One region of the Arthrobacter sp. UYNi723 genome, then DNA from elsewhere that is predicted to be linked to it. Evidence: predicted binding sites of a transcription regulator. Region 1 holds the regulator's gene; each other region holds the start of a gene.

Region 1 (5,171 bases):
CGGGAGATAGCCGTTTTACGGTCACGGCGTGGCGTGCCTCCGGCCCTTGAAGGACAAAACGGGCACCGGGCACGAGCTTGTCCAGCGACCCGGCACCGCTGAAGAAAACGGGATTGCTCACCGCTACAGGTTACCGAACCGGTCCCGCAGCTTGGCAAAGACGCCGCCACTGGCAGCCAGTTTGCCTTCCGTGAACTGCTCGCCCCGCAGCTTCGCCAGCTGCCGCAGGAGATCCTCCTGCGCGGCATCCAGCTTGGCCGGCGTCTCCACCTGCAGATGGACCATCAGGTCCCCGCGGCCGTAACCGCGCAGGTGCGTCACGCCGAGTCCACGGAGCGTGATGATCTCCCCTGACTGCGTCCCTGCCTTGACGTCGATTTCCTGCAGCCCGTCAAAGGTTTCCAGTGACAGCTCGGTGCCCAAGGCGGCGGCAGTCATCGGGATGTGCAACGTTGCGTGCAGGTCGTCACCGTCGCGTGCGTAGGTGGCGTCGTTGTTGACCCGGAGTTCCACGTACAGGTCCCCGGACGGTCCGCCGGCCGGGCCTGCTTCGCCCTGCCCGGAGAGCTGGATCCGGGTGCCCGTGGCAACACCGGCCGGCACCTTGATGGTGAGCGACCGCCGGCTGCGGATGCGGCCTTGGCCGCTGCATTCGTTGCAGGGGTCCTTGATGACCGTCCCGAAGCCTTCGCAACTGCCACACGGGGCCGCCGTCATGACCTGGCCCAGGATGGAGCGCACCGCGCGCTGGACCTGGCCGCTGCCGCCGCAGATATCGCAGCGCACAGGGTGGCTGCCTTCGCGGCAGCATGACCCGTTGCAGGTGGGGCAGGTGACGGCTGTGTCCACTTCGAGTTTCCGGTTGACGCCGAACACGGCATCGCGGAGTTCGATCCGTACGCTGATCAGCGCGTCCTGGCCGCGGCGGACCCGGGAAGCGGGGCCGGAGGTGCCGCCGGCCCCGAAGAACGTGTCGAAGATGTCCTGGAACGCGAAGCCCTGGCCGGAGTATCCGCCGCCGCCGAACCCGTTGTCGGTGCCGTTCTCGTTGCCGGTGGTGTCATAGATCCGGCGCTTCTGCGGGTCCGAAAGTACCTCGTAGGCATGGGTCACGGCCTTGAAGCGGTCCGATGCATCGTCCCCGGGGTTTACGTCCGGGTGAAGAGTGCGGGCCAGCTTGCGGTAGGCCTTCTTGATCTCTTCCCCGGTGGCTTCCGGCGAGACTCCGAGGACGTCGTAGTGGCTGCTCAAAGTTCGTATCTCTTCCTTGTTGTACTGCCGGCAGCCGGGCTGCCGGCACTGCTCTACGTGCCTGGACCGCGGTGCTGTTACGGACCCAGAATTCTTGAAAGGTAACGGGCTACTGCCCTGACGGCGGCCATGGTGGTGGGATAGTCCATCCGGGTGGGGCCGAGCACACCGATCTTGGCAGTGCTGTCTGGTCCGTAGCCCGTGGCCACCACGGAGGCTTCCGCGAGCCCGTCGTACGGGTTTTCACGCCCGATGCTGACTGCCACGCCCCTCGGATCCTGCGCCATGTCGCTCAGGAGGCGCAGCAGGACAACCTGCTCCTCGAGCGCTTCCAGGACCGGTCCGATACTGAGCGGAAAATCCACATTGGAGCGGGCGAGGTTCGCCGTTCCGGCCATGACCATGCGTTCCTCGCGGCTGCTGTGGGCGAGCGTTTCCAGCCCGTGGGCCAAAGCCTGGGCCGCCGCGCGCTGGCCCGGGCTGACGGACGAAACGACTCCCGGCAGCGAGGGGGTCAGCCGGCTCAGCGAGATGCCCGCGAGTGATCCCAGGAAGTGTGTCCGCAACGCGGCGATGGCGTCGTCGCCGAGGTCCTGGCCGACGTCGATCACGCGCTGTTCGACCTTGCCGGTGGTGGCGATGAGGACCACCAGGACCTGCCGGGGCGCGAGCAGGACGAATTCGATGTGGCGGATGGTGGCGCGGCTCAGATGCGGATACTGCACTACGGCGACCTGGTTGGTCAGCTGCGACAGCATCCTGACGGTCCTGTCCAAGACGTCGTCCAGATCGTCTGCGCCCTCCAGCAGCGACTGGATTGCACGCCGTTCCGCGTGGGAAAGCGGCTTTACCGCTGAAATCTGGTCCACAAACAGCCGATAGCCTTTGTCTGTGGGGATCCGTCCCGCGCTGGTGTGCGGGGCCGTGATCAGGCCGTCGTCTTCCAAGGCCGCCATGTCGTTGCGGATGGTGGCACTGGACACGCCGAGGTGGTGGCGTTCCACGAGCGCTTTTGAACCTACTGGCTCGCGGGAGTGCACATAGTCCTCCACGATGGCGCGCAGTACTTCGAGTTTGCGCGGCTCGCTCATACTCCACCTCCATCCGTGGTCACTGCAGGGTTAGCACTCGACATGCCTAAGTGCTAACAGTCTAATATGAGTCACCCCGTTGTTAGCATTGGTACCGCTCCGGGCGAAATTCCGGGCCAGGATCTAGCGGCAAGGCGGAATCAATCCATGCAGTACCAGAACTGGGGTCCGCAGGAGATCACCGCGCCCGTGAGAAGCGAACTCCCTGAGGTCCCCGTGGAACGTGGCATGGTTCTCGAAGACGCCCAGTCAGGCTGGGTGGGAGCGGTGACCCGGGTGGAGAAGTCCGGTGGCATGCATGTAGTGGCCCTCGAAGACCGGCGCGGCAAGTCCCGGTCCTTCCGGCTGGGCTTCGGGTTCCTCCTGGAGGGGCAGCCCATCCGGCTCGTTCCCCCGGCGCCCCGGCAGGCCGCCCCCGTGGCCGCCGGCCGGACGGCGTCCGGCTCAGTCCGCGTGGCCGGCCAGCGTGCCCAGGTGGCCAAAGCCAGCAGGATCTGGGTGGAGGGAAAACACGACGCCGAACTCGTGGAAAAAGTCTGGGGTGACGATCTCCGCGTAGAGGGCATCGTCGTCGAGCCTTTGCATGGCATTGATGACCTGGCGGGGGCGGTAGCCGCATTCGGTCCCGGTCGGGGGCGGCGGCTGGGGGTCCTGGTGGACCACCTGGTGCCGGACTCGAAGGAGTGGCGCATCGCGGCTGCCGTGATGGCCTCCCCCGGCGCGGCGGGGAATGTCCTGATCGTCGGGCACCCTTACGTTGACGTGTGGCAGGCCATCCGGCCCGCTGTACTGGGCATCGAAGAATGGCCGGTGGTGCCCCGCGGGCAGGACTGGAAGACCGGAATCCTGGCAGCGTTCGGCTGGCCGCACTCCACCAAGGAAGACATCGGGCTTGGCTGGCAAAAGCTCCTGGGGGCCGTCCGCAGCTACGCGGACCTGGAAGCATCACTGCTCGGGAGAGTGGAGGAAGTCATCGACTTCCTGACAGTGCCTTAACGCCGGATTCGGCTCCTGTCGGCAGCATTTGGTGGCTGAACCAGTATTCTTGGTACTGCGGAGGCTGCAGTTGCTTCAGTCCGGCATTCTCCAACCCAGCACCATTGCACTTTCGAAGGAAGAAAACCGTGGCACAAAACGCACGCGAGCACCGGGACGACCACGGCGGCCAGGGCCGTTCCGAGTACCAGGGCGTTCCGGCGAATGCGCTGCCCCTGACGGCCAGCGAAGACCGCCAGTGGGCCACACTGGCACACTTCGGCGGGATCCTCGGCTGTGTTCCGTCACTGCTGATCTACCTGATTTTCCGTGAGCGCGGGCCGTTTACCGCCCAGGAATCCAAGGAAGCGCTGAACTTCAGCCTGCCGCCCACCATTGCGGCGCTGGTGGCCAACCTCCTGGTGTTCATTCCGGTGGTGGGAAACATCTTCGCCGTCATCGCCACCCTGATCTGGATTGCCCTGACCTGCTTCTCCGTGGCCGCAGGTATCCATGTCAACAAGGGCCAGCCCCACCGCTACCAGTACAACCTGCGCTGGATCAAGTAGTCCCCACCCGCACCATAACCTCGCAGGCTCGGCCAGGGAACCCTGCGGGCGTGGGCCCACCAGTCAGTCCGGCAGGATCCTGCGGACCACAGCGTCGGCCAGCAGGCGGCCCTTCAGGGTTAATACCAGCTTGCCGTGGAAGGCAGCCGGCGGCTCCACCAGGCCGTCGGCAATGAGCCCGGCCACGGCGTGACGGCCGTGTTCGCCCAGCGTTGACGTTGCCAGCCCCGACACGAGCCGGGCCTCAAGCATCACGCGCTCCACGTCGCGGGTTTCGGCGTCGAGGGTTTCCCGCCCGGCGGCCGGTGACAGGCCCTGAGAGAGCCGTCCGGCGTAGGCCGTGGGGTGCTTGACGTTCCACCACCGCACTCCGCCGACGTGTGAATGCGCACCTGGTCCGATGCCCCACCAGTCGTCCCCGCGCCAGTACGCGAGGTTGTGCCGGCATGCCTGCTCCGGCGTCCGGGACCAGTTGCTGACCTCATACCAGCTGAGGCCTGCAGCGCCGATCAGCTGGTCGGCGAGTTCGTATTTGTCGGCGTGGTCGTCGTCGTCGATTCCCGGGACTTCACCACGGCGGATCTGGGCGGCCAGCTTGGTGCCGTCCTCCACGATCAGCGCGTAGGCACTGATGTGGTCCGGCTGGTAGGACAGGGCCGTCTCCAGCGAGAACCGCCAGTCCTCCAGGGACTCCCCCGGCGTCCCGTAGATAAGATCCAGGCTCACGGCCAGTCCGGCATCGCGCGCCCATTGCACCACCTGCGGCACGCGGCTGGGCGTGTGCGTGCGGTCCAGGACCTTCAGGACGTGGGGAACGGCAGACTGCATGCCAAAGGAAACCCTGGTGAAACCAGCATCGGCCAGCACCTGCAGGGATGCAGGGGTGACCGAGTCCGGGTTTGCTTCGGTGGTCACTTCGGCGCCGGGTTCCAGGCCCCAGTGCCCGACGGCGGCCGTCAGGATCCGGGCGAGGTCTTCCGCAGGGAGCAGCGTGGGGGTGCCGCCGCCGAAAAAGACTGTGCTCAGGGGCCGGTCCGGAAGACCCGAGTCCCGCAGGACCGTGGCCGCAAAATCCATTTCGGACACGGCTGTGGTGGCGTAGGCGTCCTGGGAGGCTCCGCCGCCCAGCTCGGTGGCGGTGTAGGTGTTGAAGTCGCAGTATCCGCAGCGCACCGCGCAGAACGGGATGTGCACGTACAGGCCGAAGGCCCGGTCCGCCGCACCGTCCACTGCCTGGGCGGGCAGCAGACCGTCCGACGGCGCGGGGTCGCCGAGGGGAAGAATG
Region 2 (5,171 bases), on a different contig from region 1:
ACAACGCCAGGCTCGAGGCCGGCGTTGAAGGCGATCTGCTTCAGCGGGGCGTCGATGGCAACGCGGACGATGTTCGCACCCGTTGCTTCGTCACCGGTCAGGTTCAGGTTCGCGAACGCCTTGGCGCCGGCCTGGATCAGCGCAACGCCGCCACCGGCGACGATGCCTTCTTCAACAGCAGCCTTCGCGTTGCGGACAGCGTCCTCAATGCGGTGCTTGCGTTCCTTGAGCTCAACCTCGGTTGCGGCACCGGCCTTGATGACTGCAACGCCGCCGGCCAGCTTGGCCAGGCGTTCCTGCAGCTTCTCGCGGTCGTAGTCCGAATCGGAGTTTTCGATCTCGGCACGGATCTGGGAAACGCGGCCAGCGATCTGGTCGGCGTCGCCGGCACCTTCAACGATGGTGGTCTCGTCCTTGGTGACAACAACCTTGCGGGCGCGTCCCAGGAGTTCCAGTCCGGCGGTCTCCAGCTTGAGTCCGACTTCCTCGGCGATGACCTGGCCACCGGTGAGTACAGCGATGTCGGCCAGCTGGGCCTTGCGGCGGTCGCCGAAGCCCGGAGCCTTGACGGCTACGGACTTGAAGGTGCCACGGATCTTGTTGACGATCAGGGTGGCCAGGGCCTCGCCCTCGATGTCTTCGGCAATGATCAGCAGCGGCTTGTTGGACTGCATGACCTTTTCCAGGACAGCAACCAGTTCCTTGACGTTGGAGATCTTGGAGTTGACGATCAGGATGTACGGGTCCTCAAGGACCGTTTCCTGGCGCTCAGTGTCGGTAACGAAGTAAGCGGAGATGTAACCCTTGTCGAAGCGCATGCCTTCGGTGAGCTCGAGCTCCAGGCCGAAGGTGTTGGACTCCTCGACGGTGATGACGCCTTCTTTGCCCACCTTGTCGAGGGCTTCAGCGATCAGGGCGCCGATTTCGTCGTCACCGGCGGAGATGGAGGCAGTAGCCGCAATCTCTTCTTTGGTTTCGATTTCCTTGGCGGAGGCCAGCAGTTCAACCGTGACGGCTGCTACAGCCTTCTCGATGCCGCGCTTGAGGGACAGCGGGTCAGCGCCGGCCGCGACGTTGCGCAGGCCTTCCTTGACCAGGGCCTGCGCCAGCACGGTAGCCGTGGTGGTGCCGTCGCCAGCGACGTCATCCGTCTTCTTGGCAACTTCCTTAACCAGCTCGGCGCCGATCTTTTCGTAAGGGTCGTCCAGCTCGATCTCCTTGGCGATGGAAACACCATCGTTGGTGATCGTGGGGGCGCCCCACTTCTTTTCGAGGACGACGTTGCGTCCACGCGGGCCGAGGGTGACCTTGACGGCGTCGGCGAGGATGTTCAGGCCCCGCTCAAGACCGCGGCGTGCCTCTTCATCAAATGCAATGATCTTGGCCATAACGGCAGTAGTCCTTTCGGGACAGTCGTTAAGAATGAACCTCACTGCAGTGCCCGCGACGGACGATCCTTCACCGGCGGCCTCTGTATGCCGCGGCTGGGGATCTCACTCCAGCTAGGTATTTCTCTCGCTCCACGACCGCCGCCAAGCCCCGATGCCGGACAAACCGGACGTTGCATTAGCAGTCGATACGTAGGAGTGCTAACTCAATAATTAGCACTCCCTAGGTGAGAGTGCAAGCGAAAGGTCCCGCAAATCGCCCTGTCAGGCCGGCCCGTTCGCCACCGGCGATCAGCCTGCGGCCCGGCCTGCCGCCTCACGGCCGCTGAGCACTGCCTTGTTGTCTCCGCCGTAGGTGAACACCATGTAGTTGGCCGTGGTGATGTCACCGTTGGCGTCGAAGGCAACCGGCCCCGATTCGCCGTCGTAATTAATGTCTGCCCCGGTCTTCAGGACAGCGAGGCAGTCGGTGTAGGACAGGCACGGCTTGGTGGCCGGGCCGGAAGCCTGCGCGGCGGGCTGCCCGCCGGTTGTCCCGCCGGACACGGCGATCAGGTTGGCGGCGATGGAGCGGCCGGCGTCGTCGTCAGCCTTCGCGGCCGCCAGGACCGCGAGGTTCACGGCGTCGTAGGTCTCCGCGGCGAACGAAAGGTCTTTCAGGGCAGGGTTGACCGAAACAAGCCGGGCTTGGAAGTCCGCGGACGGCAGCAGGCCCGGCACCACTGCACGGGCGCCGTCGAGGGCCTTGGATCCCAGCCCCGAACCGTATTGGGCGAAGGCGCCGTCGCTCAGGATGATGCTCTTGCCCGAAAGTCCCGCGTTATTGAGCTCTGCGATGGCGCCCTGGGCGTCGTCCCTGGCGATCAGCACTACAGCGTCAGGAGTGGCGGCCTTGGCAGCGGCTGCGGCGTTCCCGGCGTCGCCGGGCTTGAAGGCGGTGGTTGAGACAGTTTCCAGGCCGGCGTTCTTGGCGGCGCCGGTCACCGCGGCTGCTACGTCCTTTCCGTAGCTAGAGTCCTGGTGGACCACGGCAAGGCTCTTAGCGCCGCCGTCCTTGGCCAACTTCACCAGCACCGAGGCCTGGGCAACGTCCGCCGCCGCCGTCCTGAAGTAATAGCCGCCGCTCTTGTAGCGGGACAGTCCGGCAGCGGAGTTGGCCGGCGAGACGAGCGGGACGCGCGCGGCCGAGAGGACGTCGATGGCGGCGGCGGCGTGACTCGAATCCGTGGGGCCGATCACCGCATCAACCCTGGCTGAGGCCAGATTCCTGGCCTGGGCATCTGCGCCATCACCGACGCCTACCACCAGATCTACAGGCCTGCCCTTGTGGCCGCCGGCCGCATTGATTTCCTTGATTGCCAGTTGGGCTGCGGCGAGCTGCGAGTCGTTGAGGAAGGCCTGCTCCCCTATGCTGTCCTGGATCAGCCCGATCCGCAGCGTGCCGTCACCGGATGCTTCAGCGGATTCAACGCGGGCGTTGCCGCCTGCCCCGGCGCAGCCGGGCAGGGCCAACAGGAGTGCCGCCCCCGTGATTGTGCGGACGATTGTTGAACGCAAGCTGCGGGAGATCACTGAGCGGGCCGGACGTTTTCTGCCTGCGGGCCCTTCTCGCCTTCACCGACTTCAAGCTCCACGCGCTGTCCCTCATCCAGGGCCCGGTAACCTTCGCCCTCAATGGCCGACCAGTGCACAAAGACATCGTCCCCGGAGCCGTCCACCGTAATAAAGCCGTAGCCCTTTTCGGCGTTGAACCACTTAACCGTTCCCAATGCCATGATGTCCACTCTTTCCGTCGTGCCGTCGGTCCCCGTCGGAAGTGTGCCGCTTGTTACGGACCGAAGCCTGAAATCACTCTAGCGACAAGCCATCCGGCGGGCCGAGCCGCACGGCCGCTCCGGTGCCCAAAAGTTATTCAGGCGTAACCGGGAAGTGTCACCGGTAGTCCGGGCCCAGGACAACAACCAGCGGAACCTGGAACTCCTGGCTCTCCACCAGGGTAGGGATGCTTAGGAGTTCGGAGACTGCTTCGGCGTTGGCCTTCTGAGCCGGGCCTGAATAGAAGATTGCGGATGTCTGCTGCGGTGGGCCGCCCCAGTTCCCCACCTGGCCCAGCGTCCAGCCATCGGCCTGGACCATGGAGCTGATGCGTCCGGCGAGCCCGGCCGTACCCGCGGCGTTGTAGATGGCCACGCCCTGGGTCTTGTCCAGCACAACCGCGGAGGGAATGTTGCTGGGCGAAGCGCTGGGCTCGGCGTCGGGGCTCTCAGAGGGCTCCGGGTCCGCGGAAGATTCAGCGGTGGCCGACGGTACCGCGCTTGCCCCGGGTGCCGCGGTTGATTCCAGGCTGGTGGAGGCTTCAGTGCCGGCCTGGGTGAACCCGAGCTTGGGAAGGATCAGGAAGGACACCACTCCGATGGCCAATGCCACAATCCCCACCGCAAGGATGGGCCACAGCTTGCGGCGGACAGGCGCTGAGGCCGCACGGTGGACGCCCTGCCGCGAGGCGGACTCCGGAACCTTATCGAATTCATCCCGAGCGTATTTGGTCATGGTGGGGAGACGTCCTTGTTGATTGCTGCTGATGGCTCAGCACGAGCGTGGTCAGGCGTCGGAACCCAGGCGTCGTGCAGTGCGTGCCCGGTGACGTGACGTACGTAGTCTACGCAATCTCTTGACCAGCATGGGGTCATGGGCCAGTGCAGCCTCGGTGTCGATGAGGGCGTTGAGTAGCTGGTAGTAGTGGGTGGCGGACAGATCGAACAGCTCCCTGATGGCCTGTTCCTTGGCCCCCGCGTACTTCCACCACCGCCGTTCCAGTGCCAGCATCTGCTGGTCGCGCTCGCCCAACGGGGAGTCACGGAGCGTAAAATCCGCCAGCAAAGAGCCGCGCTCCTCCGGCTCCGGCACGTATTCCCGAGCAGGTTCCGCCACGGCACACCCCTTCGCTGGTTTCGCTGAATCACCGGTTAAGTTTCAAAATCTCCTCCCCATGCTACGGCGTGAATAACACGGTTGTCATTTGCGCCCCCGGCTGCGGTGGCCGGTAACCCTGCGAGAATGGGAGCGTGTTTGATTCTGACGCGCTGTTCGAACTGACGGCGGACCCGGCGGAGGCCGTTGGCTTTGCCGAGATGGCCGCCTTGCCGCTCAGTGACCTGATGGCCGCCGACTGGGCGGAGGCGCTGGGCCCCGTAGAAAGTCAGCTGCGCGGCGTACTGAGCTTCCTGGCCGCCGAAGTTGCCGGTGGGCACCAGGTCCTGCCGGCGCCGTCGAACGTTCTGCGCGCCTTCCGGCAGCCGCTGGCCAGCGTGAAGGTCCTGGTAGTAGGCCAGGACCCCTACCCGACGCCGGGCCACGCGATCGGCCTGTCCTTCGCCGTTGACGGGCGGACCCGCCCCATCCCGCGGAGCCTGGCGAATATCTACCGCGAACTGGAGGCCGATCTCGGCCTTCCCGCACGCGTCCACGGCGACCTGTCCGCATGGGCCAGCCAAGGGGTCCTGCTGCTGAACCGGGTCATGAGCGTCCGCGCCGGGGCCGCCGGCTCCCACCGCGGCAAGGGCTGGGAGGCCATCACGACGGCGGCAGTCACCGCGGTGGCCAGCCGGCGCACTCCCGACGGCGGCCCCGCGCCGCTGGTGGCGGTGCTGTGGGGCAGGGACGCGGAGAGTGTCCGGCCCCTCCTGTCGGGCGCGGCGGTCGTGTCCAGCGCCCACCCCAGCCCGTTGTCGGCGTCGCGCGGGTTCTTTGGCTCCCGGCCGTTCAGTGCCATCAATCAGCTGC
Region 3 (5,171 bases), on a different contig from region 1:
GTTCTGGGCGATCCAGCGAAGCGGCTGGACCAGCGCGCGGCGGACGATGCCCACAGCAGCGGCGGCGTCGCCTTCGAGGGCCTTGACTGCAGGGTCCTCGTCGAGGGCCTTCAGTGCGTGGATCAGTGCGGAACCGCCACCGGCCACGATGCCTTCTTCGAGGGCTGCGCGGGTGGAGGACACTGCATCTTCGATGCGGTGCTTCTTTTCCTTCAGCTCAACCTCGGTGGCTGCGCCGACCTTGATGACACCGATGCCGCCGGCCAGCTTGGCCAGGCGCTCCTGGAGCTTTTCGCGGTCCCAGTCGGAGTCGGTGCGGGTCAGCTCGGCGCGCAGCTGGGAAACCCGGGCCGCGACGTCTTCTGCGGAACCGGCGCCGTCAACGATGGTGGTGTTGTCTTTGGTGACCGTGATGCGCCGGGCGGTACCCAGCACCTCAAGGCCAACCGAATCCAGGCTGAGGCCCAGTTCCGCGGAGATGACCTGCGCACCGGTGAGGGTGGCGATGTCCTGCAGCATGGCCTTGCGGCGGTCGCCGAAGCCCGGAGCCTTCACGGCAACAACGTTCAGCGTGCCGCGGATGCGGTTGACGATCAGTGTGGACAGGGCCTCTCCCTCAACGTCTTCGGCAATGATGAAGAGCGGCTTGGAGCTCTGCAGCGCCTTCTCCAGCAGCGGCAGGAAGTCCTGCACGGAGGAGATCTTGCCCTGGTTGATCAGGATGAGGGCGTCTTCGAGGACGGCTTCCTGGCGTTCGGAGTCGGTCACGAAGTACGGGGACAGGTAGCCCTTGTCGAACTGCATGCCTTCGGTGAGGACCAGCTCGGTCTGCGTGGTGGAGGACTCCTCGATGGTGATCACACCATCCTTGCCGACCTTGCCGAATGCCTCGGCGAGGAGCTCGCCGATTTCGTCGCTCTGGGCCGAGATTGCTGCCACGCTGGCAACCTGGGTGCCTTCAACCGGGCGTGCGTTCTCGAGCAGGCGGGCTGCAATGGCTTCCACGGAAACCTCGATGCCGCGCTTGATCTGGCTGGGAGCAGCGCCCGCAGCAACGTTGCGCAGGCCTTCCTTGACCAGGGCCTGGGCGAGCACAGTGGCCGTGGTGGTACCGTCGCCGGCAACATCGTTGGTCTTGGTGGCTACTTCCTTGGCCAGCTGGGCGCCAAGGTTCTCAAACGGGTCATCAAGCTCAATTTCGCGGGCGATGGTGACGCCGTCATTGGTGATGGTGGGTGCCCCCCACTTTTTGTCGAGGACAACGTTGCGGCCGCGGGGGCCGAGCGTCACCTTGACAGTGTTGGCGAGCTTATCGATGCCGGCTTCAAGCGACCGGCGTGCAGCGTCGTTAAACGCAAGCTGCTTTGCCATGGTTTTGTCCTTTCAAAGACAGAACCCCGCACTGTTGTTCGGTCAGGGACGGAACAGCAGCACGGGGATCCAAAGAGTTACTTTACGACGATCGCCAGAACGTCGCGGGCGGAGAGCACGAGGTACTCGGTGCCACCGGTCTTGACTTCAGTTCCGCCGTACTTGGAGTAGATAACAACGTCGCCAACGGCAACATCGATCGGAACGCGGTTGCCGTTGTCGTCAAAGCGGCCGGGGCCTACTGCAACAACTTCGCCTTCCTGCGGCTTCTCCTGCGCGGAGTCCGGGATAACCAGGCCGGAAGCCGTGGTCTGCTCGGCTTCGAGCGGGCGGACAACAATACGATCCTCAAGAGGCTTAATAGAGACCGACACTCGGACCTCTCCTTCTACGTCAGCAAATTCATGGACAGTTGAGCTGCTTCGCCGTGGCTGGCAAACCGTCGTCGCGGTGCCGGCAGCAGCCTGGCTGGCAGCTCTTCATGTGTTAGCACCCTCCTAGGGAGAGTGCTAATGATGACTCTATGTATTGGTTAGCACTCGGTCAAGGCGAGTGCCAGAATTATGTCTCCGGCGAACAGCTGTTACCGGCCGGTCAGGTCCTCGAGATCGACGTCCTCGTCGCCGTCGTCCCCTCCCTCAACGGTGCCCCGCCGCAGGTACAGCACCACGGCGCCGCCCACGGCAGCCAGCAGCGAGACCACCAGCAGGATGATGCCGCCTATGCGCGCCCCGGCGTAGAGGCTGCGGATCTCCTGTGCCTCGTCCGTGGCGTCCTGGATGTTCTTGCCGCCCACGGAGTAGACGGTGGCGTTGAACGTGTCCAGGAAGAGGATGATTACCAGCAGCGCGACGCAGACCACGGCCACTGCGGATCCTGCAATCAGCGCGGGGCGGGCAAACTTCACCAGGTCCGGCTTTCTTGCTTGGGGTAGTCCGGACGGCTGGGGGCCTGCGCTGTCTTCCATGCCTTCAACCCTAGCGGGAACTGGCCGCCGGGCTACCTCCACTAGGCTTGAACCCATGGCTCAAGCACCGCAGGACCAGATCGCCCCACTGCTCACGAGCGAAGGCTGGGAGCTCCTGGCGTCCCTGGGCCCGTACCGCGAGGACAAGGCCTTTGAGGTCAACGCGGCCCTCCGCAAGGCCGGGCACTCCCCCGCACTGGTCTCCGCCGTCCTCACCCAGTCCCGGCTGCGCACCAAGGCCGAGCTGAAGTTCGGCGAGTTCGCCCGGAGCATGCTCTTCACGCAGGCGGGGCTGGAACAGGCCACGCGTCTCACTGTTGCCGCCCGGCATGCCGAGCGCTTTGCGCAGGCCGGCGTCCGCCACGTGGCCGACCTCGGGTGCGGCCTTGCCGCGGACTCCCTGGCTCTGGCATCGATGGACATCACGGTCACGGCCGTGGAAATGGACGAAACCACGGCCGCCTGCGCCACGGTCAACCTGATTCCCTTCCCCAACGCCACCGTGGTGCATTCGGACGCCACCACCGTCCCGTTGGACGGGGTCGACGGCGTCTGGCTGGATCCCGCACGCCGGGTCACCTCCACCTCGGGTACCAAACGGATCTGGGATCCTGAGGCGTTTTCGCCGCCGCTGTCCTTTGTGGAATCGCTCGCCGCCACCGGGCGCGCCGTTGGCGTCAAAATGGGCCCCGGCATGCCGCACGAGTCGGTTCCCGCCGGCTGCGAGGCGCAGTGGGTATCGGTGGGCGGCGACGTCACCGAGGTGGCCCTGTGGTTCAACTCCGTGCGCCGGCCCGGAATCCGCCGCGCGGCGCTGCTGCTCGGACCGCAGGGTGCGGCGGAGCTGACCAGCGCTGAAGACTTCGACGGCGGTCCGGCCGCGCCGGTGGGTCCGGCAGAGGGCTATCTGTATGAGCCCGATGGCGCGGTGATCCGCGCCGGCCTGGTGGCCGACGTCGCGCTTCAACTGGGCGGGCACCTGCTGGACGAGCACATCGCCTACATCTGCGCTCCGGAGCTGGTGGACACGCCGTTCGCCCGCGCCTACAAGGTCCTCGAAGTGATGCCGTACAACGTCAAGGCGCTCAAGGCCTGGGTGAAGGAAAACGGCATCACGGTGCTGGACATCAAAAAGCGCGGCACCTCGGTCACGCCGGAGGAACTCCGCAAGCAGCTGTTCGCCGGAAGCAAGGGTGCCGGGAAGAAGGCCGGACAAAAAACAGCCACCCTGGTCCTGACCCGCATTGGGGAGGACCGGGTGGCCATCTCGGTGGAACCTGTCTAAACGTTGTCCTACTGGCGCGTCCTACTGGGCGCGCATAAAGTCCTCGGCGGCCCGGACCTGCTCGTCGGTGGGCCGGACGCCGGTGTAAAGCACAAACTGCTCGAGCGCCTGAATGGTGGCCACCTCGGCGCCCGTGATGACCTGTTTCCCGGCCGCGCGGGCCGCCTTGATCAGCGGCGTCTCCGCAGGCAGCGCCACGACGTCGAACACCACTTTGGCTGCGGCGATCGCATCTTCCGGGAAGGACAGCGATTCCACTTCCGGGCCGCCTGCCATACCGATAGGCGTGACGTTGATGATCAGGTCCGCTGTGCCGCCGTCGAGCGTTGCCCGCCACTGGAACCCGTACTGCTCTGCGAGCGCCCGGCCCGTGTCTTCGTTCCGGGCGATGACGGTGACGTCCGTGAAGCCGGCGTCCCGCAGGGCCGCGACGGTGGCCTTGGCCATGCCGCCGGCGCCTTGGACCAGCACCGAGTAGTCCGTGGGCACGGCGTTGCTTGCGAGGAGCTGCTCGATGGCGGTGTAGTCGGTGTTGTAGGCCAACAGACGCCCGTCGGTGTTCACGATTGTGTTGACCGAATCGATGGCTTTAGCGGAAGGATCCAGCTCATCCACGAGGGCCATCACGTCCTCCTTGTACGGCATGGACACCGCGCAGCCGCGGATTCCCAGGCCCCTGACGCCGGCGATCGCCTGGGCCAGGTCGGTGGGGGCGAAGGCCTTGTAGATCCAGTTCAGGTCCAGCTGGTCGTAGAGGTGGTTGTGGAACCGGGTCCCGTTGTTGCTGGGCCGGGCCGACAGCGAAATACACAGGGTCATGTCTTTATTCAGAATGGGCACCTGTCCATTAAACGCGTTCCCCCAACTGGGTAGCGCTATCTGTCGTTTTGAGACCTCAAAACGACAGATAGCGCTACCTAGTTGGGGTGGGTGCTTTTCGTTACGGGCAGCCCGTCCCGGCCGGATAGCTTCCGACGGCGGCGGGCAGCTTTCCCGGGGCAGTCGCCTTCCCTGCCAGCACGGCAACGAGGGCGTCAAAAGCGCCAGGCGTGCGGCCGTACAGCGCAATCTTCACCGGGGCAGTGGAATCCTGCAGCGGCCACGGCGCATCCAGTGCCACGGCGATATCGCCCCCAACCGGCCGACCGGCGTAGCCGATGAGGCTGACCAGGGGGCCCGCCCCGGTGCCGAGCCCGACCTTCGCCGCGGCAGCCTCAAACCGTGCCCGGTCCTGCGCTGATCCGCCGGCGATCCGGAGGCTTCCCTCGACGATTGGCGCGCCGCAGTGTCCGGACAGCACCGTGACGGCGGCCGCGGAGACCCGCGCCGAGATGTCCCCGCCGCTGCCGGGGGCGGCGCTGGCGGGGGCCGACCCGGCAGGCGGCGACGTGACGCGGCCGCGCCAGGTCATCATGGTGGCCACGCGGACAGCTGCTTCGTCCAGGCGGGCCGCCGGCAGTGTTCCGGCCGCGACAGCGCTAACGATGGCTGCGTGGGCCTGCCCCACGTCCGTGGGCATCAGGAGCAGGTCCGCGCCCGCGGCGAGCG

The links. Region 1 encodes HrcA, which represses chaperone genes, less so after heat shock. Its sites were predicted from a motif close to TTNGCACTCGNNNNNNNCGAGTGCNAA; they were not measured.
Region 2: groL (chaperonin GroEL) is a predicted target of HrcA. The motif match lies at 1,567-1,593, and genes of this name have one in related genera.
Region 3: groES (co-chaperone GroES) is a predicted target of HrcA. The motif match lies at 1,904-1,930, and genes of this name have one in related genera.

Annotation. Positions count from the first base shown of each region.
Region 1 covers NZ_JBSRZM010000010.1:37,943-43,113, forward strand. Annotated here, with positions in the region: gene ACVWY0_RS09830 (16S rRNA (uracil(1498)-N(3))-methyltransferase) at 1-121, opposite strand, end outside; gene dnaJ (molecular chaperone DnaJ) at 124-1,251, opposite strand; gene hrcA (heat-inducible transcriptional repressor HrcA) at 1,329-2,342, opposite strand; gene ACVWY0_RS09845 (DUF3097 domain-containing protein) at 2,490-3,338, shown strand; gene ACVWY0_RS09850 (DUF4870 domain-containing protein) at 3,467-3,886, shown strand; gene hemW (radical SAM family heme chaperone HemW) at 3,950-5,171, opposite strand, start outside.
Region 2 covers NZ_JBSRZM010000006.1:37,523-42,693, reverse strand. Annotated here, with positions in the region: gene groL (chaperonin GroEL) at 1-1,388, opposite strand, end outside; gene ACVWY0_RS06640 (ABC transporter substrate-binding protein) at 1,680-2,945, opposite strand; gene ACVWY0_RS06635 (cold-shock protein) at 2,957-3,163, opposite strand; gene ACVWY0_RS06630 (LytR C-terminal domain-containing protein) at 3,321-3,938, opposite strand; gene ACVWY0_RS06625 (DUF3263 domain-containing protein) at 3,990-4,319, opposite strand; gene ACVWY0_RS06620 (uracil-DNA glycosylase) at 4,454-5,171, shown strand, end outside.
Region 3 covers NZ_JBSRZM010000002.1:52,494-57,664, forward strand. Annotated here, with positions in the region: gene groL (chaperonin GroEL) at 1-1,371, opposite strand, end outside; gene groES (co-chaperone GroES) at 1,449-1,745, opposite strand; gene ACVWY0_RS02100 (hypothetical protein) at 1,955-2,338, opposite strand; gene ACVWY0_RS02105 (class I SAM-dependent methyltransferase) at 2,394-3,623, shown strand; gene ACVWY0_RS02110 (shikimate 5-dehydrogenase) at 3,645-4,463, opposite strand; gene ACVWY0_RS02115 (glycoside hydrolase family 3 N-terminal domain-containing protein) at 4,564-5,171, opposite strand, start outside.